Regions from separate parts of the Azospirillum argentinense genome, predicted to be linked through region 3. Evidence: riboswitches for the same ligand, from Rfam matches in the RefSeq annotation. Region 3 holds a riboswitch; each other region holds the start of a gene.
What was found. Region 3 has a riboswitch for thiamine pyrophosphate ahead of ABAZ39_RS15320 (LuxE/PaaK family acyltransferase). Riboswitches for the same ligand answer to the same signal wherever they lie in the genome.
Positions count from the first base shown of each region.

Region 1: another riboswitch for thiamine pyrophosphate. It lies ahead of thiO (glycine oxidase ThiO); the one in region 3 lies ahead of ABAZ39_RS15320 (LuxE/PaaK family acyltransferase).
Region 2: another riboswitch for thiamine pyrophosphate. It lies ahead of thiC (phosphomethylpyrimidine synthase ThiC); the one in region 3 lies ahead of ABAZ39_RS15320 (LuxE/PaaK family acyltransferase).
Region 4: another riboswitch for thiamine pyrophosphate. It lies ahead of ABAZ39_RS08700 (ABC transporter substrate-binding protein); the one in region 3 lies ahead of ABAZ39_RS15320 (LuxE/PaaK family acyltransferase).

Region 1 covers NZ_CP007797.1:262,046-265,326, reverse strand. The annotation lists gene ABAZ39_RS30500 (thiazole synthase) at 1-589, opposite strand, end outside; gene thiS (sulfur carrier protein ThiS) at 636-845, opposite strand; gene thiO (glycine oxidase ThiO) at 842-2,011, opposite strand; TPP riboswitch at 2,003-2,106, opposite strand; gene ABAZ39_RS35235 (DUF4407 domain-containing protein) at 2,597-3,281, shown strand, end outside.
Region 2 covers NZ_CP007793.1:1,553,396-1,556,676, reverse strand. The annotation lists gene oxlT (oxalate/formate MFS antiporter) at 1-806, shown strand, start outside; gene ABAZ39_RS07410 (hypothetical protein) at 879-1,067, opposite strand; TPP riboswitch at 1,272-1,384, shown strand; gene thiC (phosphomethylpyrimidine synthase ThiC) at 1,501-3,281, shown strand, end outside.
Region 3 covers NZ_CP007794.1:241,071-244,351, reverse strand. The annotation lists gene ABAZ39_RS15330 (acetylornithine deacetylase/succinyl-diaminopimelate desuccinylase family protein) at 1-908, shown strand, start outside; gene ABAZ39_RS15325 (class I SAM-dependent methyltransferase) at 954-1,529, shown strand; TPP riboswitch at 1,762-1,891, shown strand; gene ABAZ39_RS15320 (LuxE/PaaK family acyltransferase) at 1,968-3,059, shown strand; gene ABAZ39_RS15315 (acyl-CoA reductase) at 3,044-3,281, shown strand, end outside.
Region 4 covers NZ_CP007793.1:1,818,603-1,821,883, reverse strand. The annotation lists gene ABAZ39_RS08710 (DMT family transporter) at 1-700, shown strand, start outside; gene ABAZ39_RS32915 (STAS domain-containing protein) at 705-1,082, opposite strand; TPP riboswitch at 1,244-1,341, shown strand; gene ABAZ39_RS08700 (ABC transporter substrate-binding protein) at 1,411-2,553, shown strand; gene ABAZ39_RS08695 (branched-chain amino acid ABC transporter permease) at 2,561-3,281, shown strand, end outside.

The sequences.
Region 1 (3,281 bases), on a different replicon from region 3:
CCATCGCCAGGGCGGCGTCCGACGCCGTGCCGATTCCGGCGTCCAGGACCACCGGCACCGGGCTGCGCGCGCAGATCGTCTCGATGGCGTGCGGGTTGCGGATGCCCAACCCCGAGCCGATGAAGGCGCCCAGCGGCATCACCGCCGCCGCACCCAGATCGGCGAGCTTGCGGCAGGTCACCGGATCGTCGTTGCAGTAGGGCAGAACGGTGAAGCCATCGGCCACCAGCTCCTCCGTCGCGCGCAGCAGCTCCTCGACGTCGGGGTAGAGCAGCTCGCGGTCGCCGATGACCTCCAGCTTGATCCAGTCCACATCCAGCGCCTCGCGGGCGAGCTGCGCAGTCAGCACCGCCTCCTTGGCGGTCAGGCAGCCGGCGGTGTTGGGCAGCAGTCCGGCGCGGTCCCCGATGACGTCGACGAGGCTTTCCGAATAGCCGTCCAGGCTGATGCGGCGGATGGCCAGAGTGACCAGTTCGCTGCCGCTGGCCGCCAGCGCGTCAAGCATGACCTGCTGGTTCGGATAGCCGGCGGTGCCGAGAAACAGGCGCGAGCGGAACTCACGGCCCGCTATGGTGAGCGTGTCGTTCATGGGTGTTTCCTTGAATGTCGGACCCGCGCTCCGGCGGGTGAGAATTTCAGCCGCCCTGCACGGGGCGGATGATCTCCAGGGCGTCGCCCGCGGACAGCGGCGTCTCGTCCCAGCGGCGGGACGGCAGGACGGCGCCGTTGAGGGCGACCGCGACCCCGCGGGTGCCCGCGGCGATTCCCCGCCCGGCCAGCAGGGCGGCGACGGTGGGGGCGGCGAGATCCTCCTCCCGCCCGTTGACGCGGATGCGCGCGCTCATGCCGCGGCTCCTCTGGGCTGGGCGAAGCGGTCGAGCGCGAAGGGGCGGATCACCGGATCGGCCTCCCCGGTCAGGATCAGCCGCGCGATCGAATCCGCGGTGACCGGGGTCAGCAGGATGCCGTTGCGGTGGTGCCCGGTGGCGTAGACCAGCCCCTCCACCTCCGAGAGGCCGAGGATCGGGGCGTCGTCGCGGGTGCCGGGGCGGAAACCGGCCCACGCCTCTTCGATGGGCAGTTCGGCGATACCCGGTAGGGCACGCCACGCCCCTTCCAGCAGGGCGAACTGGCCCCCCGCGGTCAGCCGGTCGTCGAATCCGCGCTCCTCCGTCGTGGCGCCGACCAACAGCCGCCCGTCCAGCCGCGGGATCAGGTAGGTGCCGGGGGTCCACACCACATGGCGCAGCAGCGGCAGGCGGGCGTCCATGCGCAGGCAGAGCATCTGCCCCTTCACCGGACGCACGGGCGGACGCACCGCCGGGGACAGCCCGTCTATCCAGCCCGACCACGCCCCGGCGGCCAGGACCACATGGTCGGCCTCGACCAGCCGGTCACCAACCTGGACGCCAACGGCGCGACCACCACGGACCTCGATGCGGCCGATCTCTGCATACTCGTGCACCACGGCACCAGCCCGCAAAGCAGCGGCGTGCAGGGCGGCGGCGACCTTGCGGTTGTCCACCTGATGGTCGCCGGCGCAGAAGAGCGCGCCGGCCACGCCCGGCTGGAGGTAGGGCTCGCGCCGCCGCACCTCCGCCCCGCTCAACCACTCGACCGGCAGGCCGAGCTTGGTCTGGAAATCGTGCAGGAAGCGCACCTTGGCGGCGTCGTCGGCGTTCAGCGCGATGACCATGGTGCCTTCGTCGCGCAGGTCCACCGCCATGCCGGAGGCGGCCTCCAGCTCCGCCGCGAAGGCGGGCCACAGGTTCTGCGAGGCGCGGGTCAGCGGCAGAAGGCTCTCTTCGCCGGGTTCGGTCTCCACGCAGGCGGCGAGCATGCCGCCCGCGGCGTGGCTGGCGCCCCGGCCGGCGGCGCCACGGTCGAAGACCTCCACCCGGCAGCCGGCGGCGGCCAGTCTCCAGGCGATGGACAGGCCGATCACACCGGCGCCGACCACGGCGACGGTGGGCTTTGCGGAATCGGAATGAAATGAAGGCGCGGATACCATGCGGCGGCTCCCTTCGCTGGCATTATCCAGACAGGTTCGATGGGTGTGATCTCAGCCGCGCGAGCGCATCCCGCACGGCACCCCAGCCAATGCGCGGATCATCCGGAAGAGAACCGCCTTTGGCAAGCCCCTTTTCGTTGGCTCAACCCGCAGATTTTCCTTCTCATAGATGGCCGGGACAAAGCCGCCGCGTCGGCGGCTTCCATCCTATATGATAGAAATAAATCTTTTCACAGCAACCTCACAGTCCAGCTTTTATGAAGTACAATACGAGAAAAACTTATTTTTCTTGTTCAATTGATTCTTGGCGGGATTATCATTTTCTGTACAAAACACTGCCCATGCAATCACATGAACATTCGCGCACCAAAGCATACAATGATATGCTTTTCTGCAAAGCCAATTAGAGAGCTTTCCAATTTACCTTCTGGCATATACAATATACCCGCCGGATGGAGAAGCTACATCAGCCATGCTTCTTGAGAAACAAGACCCGATTCCTTCCGAGGATTTTCTCGGACCTGATCATTAATCAACCGAGATTTGAATCTTACCTACTACTAAACGAATAGAAAAGAGGAAATTATGTCAGTACAGGAAATATTAAAAGATACAACATCCAATATAGTGACCGCCATCAATAAAGCAATTTCAGAAATTATTCAGACAGCCTCGATATCGGACAGCGCCTTCAGCGGAGTAATTTTTGTATTCGCGTGGATTTTTATTAGTCTATCTTTTCTTTGGTTGTTTCGCAGAATATTTCGTTTTTTTCTAAAGGAGTCCGTGGGAATTGCCCATGACACGCTCCAAATCAAAAAGATGTGGAAGCGCTCAAAAGAAATATTTCCCAACAAGATTTTCGATCCTTTTGACAATATGGGGTTATCACGTGCACGCATTTCCAGCAGCCCCGCCACGAAACTATGGAGCTTCTTCGGTACCGATCGGGAGTTGATGCAGGGACTAAGACTGAAGCACTGGGCTGCGCGCGTAGCCCTGGCCATTGCTATCGCCACCACGACAGCCATGGCGGCCTTTGGTTCGGCGTCGTTCGTCCGGGAGCTTTGCGCATCGTCGGGAGCAAGCGCACTCACAACCCTATTGGCGGTGAGTTTCGGCACTCTGTTGTATACATCCATTATTTATGCTTTCGACCTGTCCATTGTCACTGCTGAAAAGATGTCGCTTGCGCGTATCTCCTGGCGATTTGCCTTTGCCCTGTTCATGTCTTGCGTGATCGGCGCCCAACTGAACATTGACTTCCACA
Region 2 (3,281 bases), on a different replicon from region 3:
ATCAGGCGACCTTCTTCTGGTTCGGCCTGCTGCAGGGCACGATCATCCTCATCGCCGCCTTCTTCCTGCGCGCCCCGCAGAAGGATCAGGTGAAGGCCTCGACCAAGGTCCTGCAGTCCCGCCGCGACTACACGCTGAAGGAAGCGCTGCAGACGCCGGTCTTCTGGGTCATGATGGTCATGTTCATCTGCACCGTCTCGGGCGGTCTGATGGCGGTGGCCCAGCTCGGCGTGATCGCCCACGATCTGGGCGTGAAGGAAGCCCCGATCAGCCTGTTCGGCATCACCATGGCGGCTCTGCCCTTCGCGCTGATGCTCGACCGCGTGATGAACGGCATCTCCCGTCCGCTGTTCGGCTTCGTCTCCGACCACATCGGCCGTGAAGCGACGATGTTCATCGCCTTCACCTTCGAGGGTCTCGGCATCCTGATGCTCAGCCGCTTCGGCCACGACCCGATCATGTTCCTGATCCTGTCGGGTCTGGTGTTCCTGGCCTGGGGCGAAGTGTACAGCCTGTTCAGCGCCACCTCGGCGGACACCTTCGGCACCAAGCATGCGGCGAAGATCTACGGCGTGCTGTACTGCGCCAAGGGCGTCGCGGCCCTGCTGGTCCCGCTGGGCAACCTGCTGATGGAAGCCACCGGCACCTGGGCGACCGTGCTCTACATCTGCGCCACCATGGACCTCATCGCGGCCTTCTGCGCCATCGCGATCCTGCGGCCCATGCTGCGCAAGCACCATGCCCGCAACGCCGAACTCGCCGCCCAGCAGGGTGCGGGTGGGCTGGCGGTGCAGCCCGGCCACTGATCGGCCCGCGAAGCTTCAGGTTTCTTGTCTCGAATGACGGCCGCCGCGCGCACCCCGCGCGGCGGCCTTCTTTCATTCCAGGAAGAAGGGACGGTTGTGGCCCTCGCCGGACTGGTTGAAGCGGTCCGACGACCAGAGGCCGTCCGGCTGCTCGTCCTGCGGATCGGAAGTCCACTCGTCGTCCTCCCGCATCAGCAAAGTCAGGCCGTGGCCCATCAGGCCGGCCAGGGCGACAAAGGCGATCATCTGGGATTCGAGCATGGGACAGGCTCCGGGCATTCGGGAGGGGGCGTTGCTTCTTGTTGTTGTGATGCAGCATAGAGGGCCGGCTCAGGCTACGCAATAGGATTTTGTATACCAGATAATGGATACCAGAATCGCGCCAATTGCATTGATCGGGTGGGATTCGCCGTGAATCGCGCCTTGAATAGCGTTGACGTGGGTGGGGCGGATGGTTCAGCATGGCGACGTTCCAAGGGGAGCCCCATAGCACGGGGCTGAGATGATGCCGTAAGGCGCCGAACCCTTTGAACCTGATCCGGGTCGTACCGGCGTAGGGACAGGAACAAACGGGCCATGGTCACGCGCATCCCCATTGCGCACCCCTCCATGGGGACCGCTCCGGTCGTCCGTTCTGCCGCTCCGTCACACCCGGGTCTCCAACGATCCTATGTGCGATGGAGATCCACAGCAGATGCCCGACACTCTTCCCCCCGCTTCCCAGAAGGCCGCGCCGTCCGACCATTTCTCGGTGACGACCGGCCCGCTGCCGTCGTCCAGCAAGGTCCATGTGGCCGGGGAGCGCTTCCCCGACCTGCGCGTGGCGATGCGCGACATCCATGTCGGCGGCGGCGAGCCGCCGGTGCGCGTCTACGACACCTCCGGCCCCTACAGCGACCCCGCCGTGCAGACCGACATCCGCCGCGGCTTGGCCGAACTGCGCCGCTCCTGGATCGAGGCCCGCGGCGACGTCGAGGCCTATGAGGGCCGCGAGGTCCGTCCGGAGGACGACGGGCTGCGCGTCGGCGAGACGCGCGCCGTGCCCGTCTTCGACCGCGCCGGGCGCCGTCCGCTGCGCGGCAAGCCGGGCCGGGCGGTCACGCAGATGGCCTACGCCCGCGCCGGCATCGTCACGCCGGAGATGGAGTACATCGCCGTCCGCGAAAATCTGGGCCGCCAGCGGCTGGCCGAGGCGGCGGCGCGGGATGGTGACGACTTCGGCGCCTCCATCCCCGACCATGTGACCCCGGAGTTCGTCCGCGACGAGGTGGCGCGCGGGCGGGCGATCATCCCGTCCAACATCAACCACCCCGAATCGGAGCCGATGATCATCGGCCGCAACTTCCTCACCAAGATCAACGCGAACATCGGCAACTCCGCCGTCGCGTCCTCGGTGGGGGAGGAGGTCGACAAGATGGTCTGGTCGATCCGCTGGGGCGCCGACACCGTGATGGACCTGTCCACCGGCCGCAACATCCACACCACCCGCGAATGGATCCTGCGCAACAGCCCGGTCCCCATCGGCACCGTGCCGATCTACCAGGCGCTGGAGAAGGTCGGCGGCAAGGCCGAGGACCTGACCTGGGAGATCTTCCGCGACACGCTGATCGAGCAGGCGGAGCAGGGGGTGGACTATTTCACCATCCACGCCGGCATCCGTCTGGCGCACATCCCGCTGACCGCCAAGCGCACCACGGGCATCGTGTCGCGCGGCGGCTCGATCATGGCGAAATGGTGCCTGTCCCACCACCGCGAGAGCTTCCTCTACGAGCGGTTCGAGGAGATCTGCGAGATCATGAAGGCGTACGACGTCGCCTTCTCGCTGGGTGACGGTTTGCGCCCCGGCTCCATCGCCGACGCCAACGACGCCGCCCAGTTCGCCGAGCTGGAGACGCTGGGCGAACTGACCAAGATCGCCTGGAAGCACGACGTGCAGGTGATGATCGAGGGGCCGGGCCATGTGCCCATGCACAAGATCAAGGCCAACGTCGACAAGCAGCTGGCGCTCTGCGGCGAGGCGCCCTTCTACACGCTCGGGCCGCTGACCACCGACATCGCGCCGGGCTACGATCACATCACCAGCGCCATCGGCGCCGCCATGATCGGCTGGTTCGGCACGGCGATGCTCTGCTACGTCACGCCGAAGGAGCATCTGGGGCTGCCGGACCGCGACGACGTCAAGGTGGGCGTGGTCACCTACAAGATCGCCGCCCACGCCGCCGACCTCGCCAAGGGCCATCCCGGCGCCCAGGAACGCGACGACGCCCTGTCGCGCGCCCGCTTCGAGTTCCGCTGGCGCGACCAGTTCCATCTGTCGCTGGACCCCGAGACGGCAGAGCGCTTCCACGACCAGACCCTTCCGGCGGAGGGGGCGAAGGTCGCGCATTTCTGTTCGATGTGCGGGCCGAAGTTCTGCTCGATGAAGATTACGCAGGAGGTGCGGGACTACGCCAACTCCGGCATGGCCGAGATGTC
Region 3 (3,281 bases):
GCGACATGAAGGGCGGGATCGCCGCCTCCATCATCGCCGTTGAAGCGATATTGGAGGCGGGCATCCCCTTCCCCGGTGCCCTGGAAATCTCCGGCACGGTGGACGAGGAGTCCGGCGGCTACGGCGGGGTCGGGCACTTGGCGAAGCTCGGCTACTTTTCCCGCCCGCGGGTCGACCACGTCATCATCCCCGAGCCGCTGAACGTCGACCGCGTGTGCATCGGCCACCGCGGCGTCTGGTGGGCGGAGATCGAGACGAAGGGTCGCGTCGCCCACGGCTCCATGCCCTTCCTCGGCAACTGCGCGGTGCGCCACATGGGCGCCGTGCTGCACCGGATCGAGACGGAGCTGATCCCCCGGCTGGCCGCCAAGCGCACCGCCATGCCGGTGGTCCCGGAGGGGGCGCGGCAGTCCACCCTGAACATCAACGCCATCCACGGCGGCCAGCCGGAGGATCATGGCGGCCTGCCCAGCCCGATGGTGCCCGACCGCTGCCGCATGGTCATCGACCGCCGCTATTTGATCGAGGAGGACCCGGAGGAGGTGCGGGCGGAGATCGTCGGCATTCTGGAGGGTCTGCGCCGCGAGCGCCCCGGCTTCGACTACGAGCTGCGCGAGGTGCTGGCCTTCCTGCCCACCCTGACCGACGCCGACGCGCCGGTGGTGCGGGCGGTGGGGGCGGCCATCGAGACGGTGCTGGGCCGTCCGGCGGCGCAGGTGGTGTCCCCCGGCACCTATGATCAGAAGCACATCGCGCGGGTCGGGCATCTGAAGGACTGCATCGCCTACGGCCCCGGCATCCTCGACCTCGCCCACCAGCCGGACGAGTATGTGGACATCGACGACATGGTCCATTCCGCGCAGGTGATGGCGATGGCCGCCCTGTCGCTGTTGCGGCGGGAGGTGTAGGGTCGCGTTCGTGGCAACAACAACGGCTGGCGGGAAGCGCGCGCGATGTCGGACCTCAAGCTCAACCTTGGCTGCGGCGACACGCGGCTTGCCGGTTACGTGAACGTGGACAAGTACGGCACCTTTGGGCCGGACATCGTGGCCGACCTGGAGGTCGTGCCCTGGCCGTTCGAGGAGAGCAGCGTCGCCGACGTCCAGCTCATCCACGCGCTGGAGCATATGGGCCAGACGACCGAGGGCTTCCTGAACATCATGAAGGAGCTGTACCGCGTCTGCCGCCACGGCGCGCGGATCACCATCAAGGTGCCGCACCCGCGCAGCGAGGGCTATCTCGGCGACCCGACCCACGTCCGCCCGATCACGCCCAACGTGCTGAGCCTGTTCTCGATGGAGGAGAACCGGAAATTCATCGAGCGCGGCTGGCCTAACACCCGGCTGGCCATGCATCTGAACGTCGATTTCCGTACGCTGTCGATCACCTACGCCCCGACTCCGCGCTGGCACCACAAGCTGGCGTCCGGAGAAGTCACGAACCAGGAGGTGATGGAGGCGATGGAGAGCCAGAACAACGTCATCGACGAGATCGCCATGGTCTTGGAGGTGGTGAAGGCCGCCGCCTGAACCCGACCTCCCTGAACCAGGGCAATCGCATTTGACTTTCATAGCCCTCTCCCCCTGGGGAGAGGGTGGCCCGAGGGGCCGGTGAGGGGGTTGCGCGTGGCGGTACGTCCGGCACAAGCGCAACCCCCTCACCCTAACCCTCTCCCCGGAGGGGAGAGGGGATTTCAAATGCGATCACCCTACCCTCGAACCCGACCTCCTTGACGGGCGGGGGCCGGTCCCTTAGCTTGCAAAGTGTTCCCTGGGGGGCCTCGCTAGGAGGCTGAGACTCCGCCGGTCCGGCGCTTTCATCCGGACAACGCGGTGACCCATCGAACCTGATCCGGGTCATACCGGCGTAGGGACGGGACTGAAGGGCGGCACGGCGTACCCCCATTCCATCCAGACACCGCTTGTCCCGGCAACAGTTTGTTGGCGCTGCAAAAGGTGTGTCCGGACGTGACCGAAGCCCGACTTGTCGAAGAGCTGCTGGCCTTCATCGCCGCCGGAGAGGCGGACGAAGAGGCGTTCAACCGCATGGCGCTGGCCGTCTTCGCCCACCAGTTCGAGACCAACGCCCCCTACCGCCGCTTCGCCACCCAGCGGGCGCGCACCCTGCGCACGGTGAAGAGCTGGCGCGACGTGCCCGCCGTGCCGATCAGCGCCTTCAAGGACCTGACGCTGAGCGGACGCCCGCCGGAGGAGTGCCCGCACGTCTTCATGACCAGCGGCACCACCAAGGGCGTGCGCGGCAAGAGCCACCATCCGACGCTGGCGGTCTACGACCGCTCGATGACCGTCAATTTCCGCCGCCGCTTCATGGGTGACTTTGAACGGCTGCGCATGGGCATCCTGTTCCCGACCGAGCAGGCGATGCCCAACTCCTCGCTCGCCCATTATCTGGCGCTGGCGAAAAGCGAATTCGGGACGGCGGAGAGCCGCTATTTCGTCTCCGACGCCGGGCTGGACGTGGACGGGGCCATCGACGCGCTGTCCCGCGCCGAGGCGACCGGTGAACCCTACGCCCTGCTGGGGGCGAGCTTCAGCGTCGTGCATCTGATGGACGCGCTGGCCGAGCGGGGGCGGAGCTTCGCCCTGCCGGCGGGCAGCCGCATCCTCGACACCGGCGGCTTCAAGGGCCAGTCGCGCGAGATGGCGGCGGAGGAGTTCTATGGCCGTCTGTCCGCCACCTTCGGCGTGCCGCGCCGGCTGTGCATCAACATGTACGGCATGACCGAGCTGAGCACCCAGTTTTACGACGACGGCAACGAGGCCTGCCCGTCGGTGAAGTCCGGCCCGCACTGGATCCGCAGCCGGGTCATCAACCCGCTGACCGGGCAGGAGGTGCCGCACGGCAGCGTCGGCGTTCTGGTCCATCACGATCTGGCCCATTTCAACTGCGCCTCGGCCATCCTGACCGAGGATGCGGGGGTGGAGGTGGACGGCGGCTTCCAGCTTCTCGGCCGGGCGGACGGGGCGGATGCCAAGGGCTGCTCCATGGCGGTCGAGGACTTCCTCAAAGCGGCGCGGGCCCAATGGCCGTTGGCTTGATGGAGCGCGCCGGGCATCTGCCGGGGTTGTCCGCCGACGCGGTGGACTGGCGGACGCTGACCTTCCGGCGCGGCGCCGAGACGCTCGACGTGGCGGTGCCGGTGCTGAGCGAGGCACAGGTCGCTGAATTGGCAACGCGGGTGCGGACGAACGCGCGGACCTATTTGAGAAGCCGCACCGTCGCGGAGATCGCCGCCGCCATCGACCGCGCCGTCGCCCGGC
Region 4 (3,281 bases), on a different replicon from region 3:
GGCGCGCAGCGGGTGGGGCGGGATGCGCACACGGCGCCCGGTCGCCCACGTCTTCCGTTCGCTGGCCGGGCTGCTGTCGATGGGCTGCTTCTTCTACGCCTTCAAGCATCTGCCGCTGGCCGAGGTCTATGTGCTGAGCTTCGCCGGGCCGCTGTTCATCACGGCGCTGTCCATGCCGCTGCTCGGCGAGCCGGTGGGCTGGCGGCGTTGGGCGGCGGTGCTGGTCGGGTTCGGCGGCGTGGTGGTGATGGCCCGTCCGGAGGCCGACGCGCCGCTCCTGCCGATTCTCGTCGGCGTGGCCGCAGCCTTCTTCTACGCGCTGGCGATGATCGCGGTGCGCGGCCTGTCGCGGACGGAGAGCAACACGGCCATCGTCGTCTATCTGCTGCTGACCACCACGGTGGTGAGCGGCGTGGCGGCGATCCCCGACTGGGTGCAGCCGGGCGGCTTCGACCTGGGGCTGATGCTTCTGGTCGGCACGCTGGGCGGCGCGGCGCAGGTGCTGATGACCCAGGCCTTCCGCCTGGGCCGCGCCGCGGTGGTGGCGCCCTTCGAATACACGGGGATGATCTGGGCGACCCTGCTCGGCTTCCTGGTCTTCGGCGACGTGCCGACCCCCACGGTGCTGGCCGGTGCCGGGATCATCATCGCCAGCGGGCTCTACATCCTCTATCGGGAAACGCTGCGCCGCGGCGACTGACGGGTCAGGCGGCGGCGGGAAGCGCCAGCCCGCCGTCAATGATGCGCGGGGAGTCCGTCAGGGCGACGATCCGGCTGCGTTCCAGCACGCGCCGGATCCGCGGCGGGTGATTTTCGAAGGCGATGGCGCCGCCGTGGTCGAGCACCGCATTGCGGAGCGCCAGCAAAATGCCGATGCCGCAGGAATCGAGGAACTCCACCCGCCCCAGATCGACGCACAGGGTCACTGCCCGCGCCTCCGCGACGCGGCGGAGCAGCGGCGTCAGGCCGGGCAGGGCGGCGTGGTCGACCCGCCCCGACAGGACGGCGCGCAGTCCGTATCCGCCCTGCGCCGTGGCGAAGGGGTGCAGGCTGACGGTGCTGTGCGACGGGGTAGGCCGCATGCTTCGTGACGACTTTCCGGTTGGGGCGACGGTCCGGCGCGGGCCGGGGGCGGCGGAAGGAACCACGGGAAGCGCGACTCTCCGGTGTCTGTTGCGTTGCGAAATTGTGAAAAGGCGCCGGGCCGCCGCTTGACAGCCGCGCGCCGGGCTCACACTGTGCACACGAACGGCTGGGGTGCCTGCCGAAAGGCGGGCTGAGACCACACCCATCGAACCTGATCTGGGTCATGCCAGCGAAGGGAGCCAAGCGTTCGAGGCTGTGCCGCCGCTACACCCCTGGCCTCCTCGTCCTCGCGCGGTTCTTCGCCGGGCAGGAGGAGACACATCCATGCGGCGCTTCCTTTCCATCCTCTCGGCAACGGTCTTTTCTGCGTCCCTCCTGTCCGGTGCGGCGCGGGCGGGCGAGGCCTCGGTCCCCGTGCTGGTGCCGTTGACCGGCTTCCTGTCGCTGGAGGGGACGAGCCAGCGCAACGGCGCCGTCCTGGCGCTGAAGGACGCGCCCGCGGGTGTCGCGGTGCGGTCGGAGGTGATCGACACCGGCACCTCGCCGGAGGCCGCGGTCACGGCGCTGGAGCGCGCGGCAGGCGGCAAGGTCACGGCGGTGGCGGCCAGCATGCTGGGCACGCAGATGCTGGCGATGCTGCCGCTGGCCCAGGATTACGGCATTCCGCTGGTCACGGTCTCCGGCACGGCGAGCATCACCGAGCAGGGCAACCCCTGGGTTTTCCGCTTCTTCCCCGGCGACGCGGTGACCAAGGAGGCCCATGCCCGCTACGTGACGGAGGAATTGGGCAAGAAGCGCCCGGCGGTCATCTACCAGACCACCGCCTACGGGCAGAGCGGCAAGGCCCATCTGGAGCAGGCCTTCAAAAAGTTGGGCGTCGAGCCGGTGTTCGAGGAGGGGGTGGACCCCGCCGCCAAGGATCTGCTGCCAGTCCTGACCAAGGCGCTGGCGGCCAAGCCCGACGTGTTGGTGCTGCATCTGCATTCCGGCCCGACCGCCCTGTTCATCCGGCAGGCGGCGGCCAACGGGGTGGCGGTGCCGATCGTCGCCGGCTCCGCCATGCACCAACCGAGCACCGCGGCGCTTCTGGAGCCAGCCGAGCTGAAGGGCGTCTGCGCCGAGACGGCGGCCTCGCCGATCTCCGGCGGCAACCCGGAGGTGGAGGCCTTCACCGCCGCCTACCGCGCCGCCTTCAACGCGGAGCCGGACGCCTTCGCGCTCGGCCAGTATGACGGCATCCGCATGGTGCTGGCGGCGGTGCAGGGCGGCGCGGAGAACGCGGAGGCGGTGCGCAAGGCTCTGTCCGGCGGGACCCACCAGGGCCTCGCCATGACCTACCGGTCGGACGGTAAGGGCAACATGGCGCATTCCGCGGTGATCGTTTGCTACGACGGCGCCTCACGGGTGCCGGCGATCGCCAAGCGCTACGACAACCTGACCGGTGTGGTGACCGGCGCGGTGAAGTGAGCGGGCCTTGATCACCCTGCAGCTTCTCGTCAACGGCCTCGCCCTGGGCGCGGCCTACGCGCTGGTCGCGCTGGGCTTCGTGCTGGTGCTGAACGCCACCGCGGCGGTGAATTTCGCGCAGGGCGATCTCGTGATGGCCGGCGGGCTGCTCGGCGTGGCGCTGGCGCCGCATCTGCCGGGGTATCTGCCGCTGCCCGGGCTGCTCCTGCTGCCGGTGGTGCTGGTGCTGATGGCCGGGCTGGGGCTGCTGCTGGCGGCTGCGGCCTATCTGCCGCTGCGGCGCCGCCCACCGGTGGCGGTCTTCATCAGCACCATCGCGGCGGGCATCATCCTGCAGAACGGCGCCTCCGTCCTGTTCGGGCCGGAACCGCGGGCGGCACCGCCGCTGCTGAGCGGGGGAACGCTCGACCTCGGTGGGCTGGTGGTGGCGGAGCAGTCGCTGGCCATCATCGCCGTTGCCGCTCTGCTCATCGCCGGGCAGCAATGGCTGTTCGGGCGGACCCAGCTCGGCCGGCGCCTGCGCGCCACGGCCCAGGACCCGGAGATGGCGCGGGCCTGCGGCGTGCCGGTGACGGCGATGATCCTGATCACCTTCGCGCTCGGCACCGCCTTCGCCGGGGCGGCGGGGCTGCTGCTCGCCAACCGCTACTTCGTCACGCCGACGGCGGGTGGTGACCTGATCCTTAAGGCCTACATCGCCGTGACCATCGGCGGCTGGGGTTCCGTCC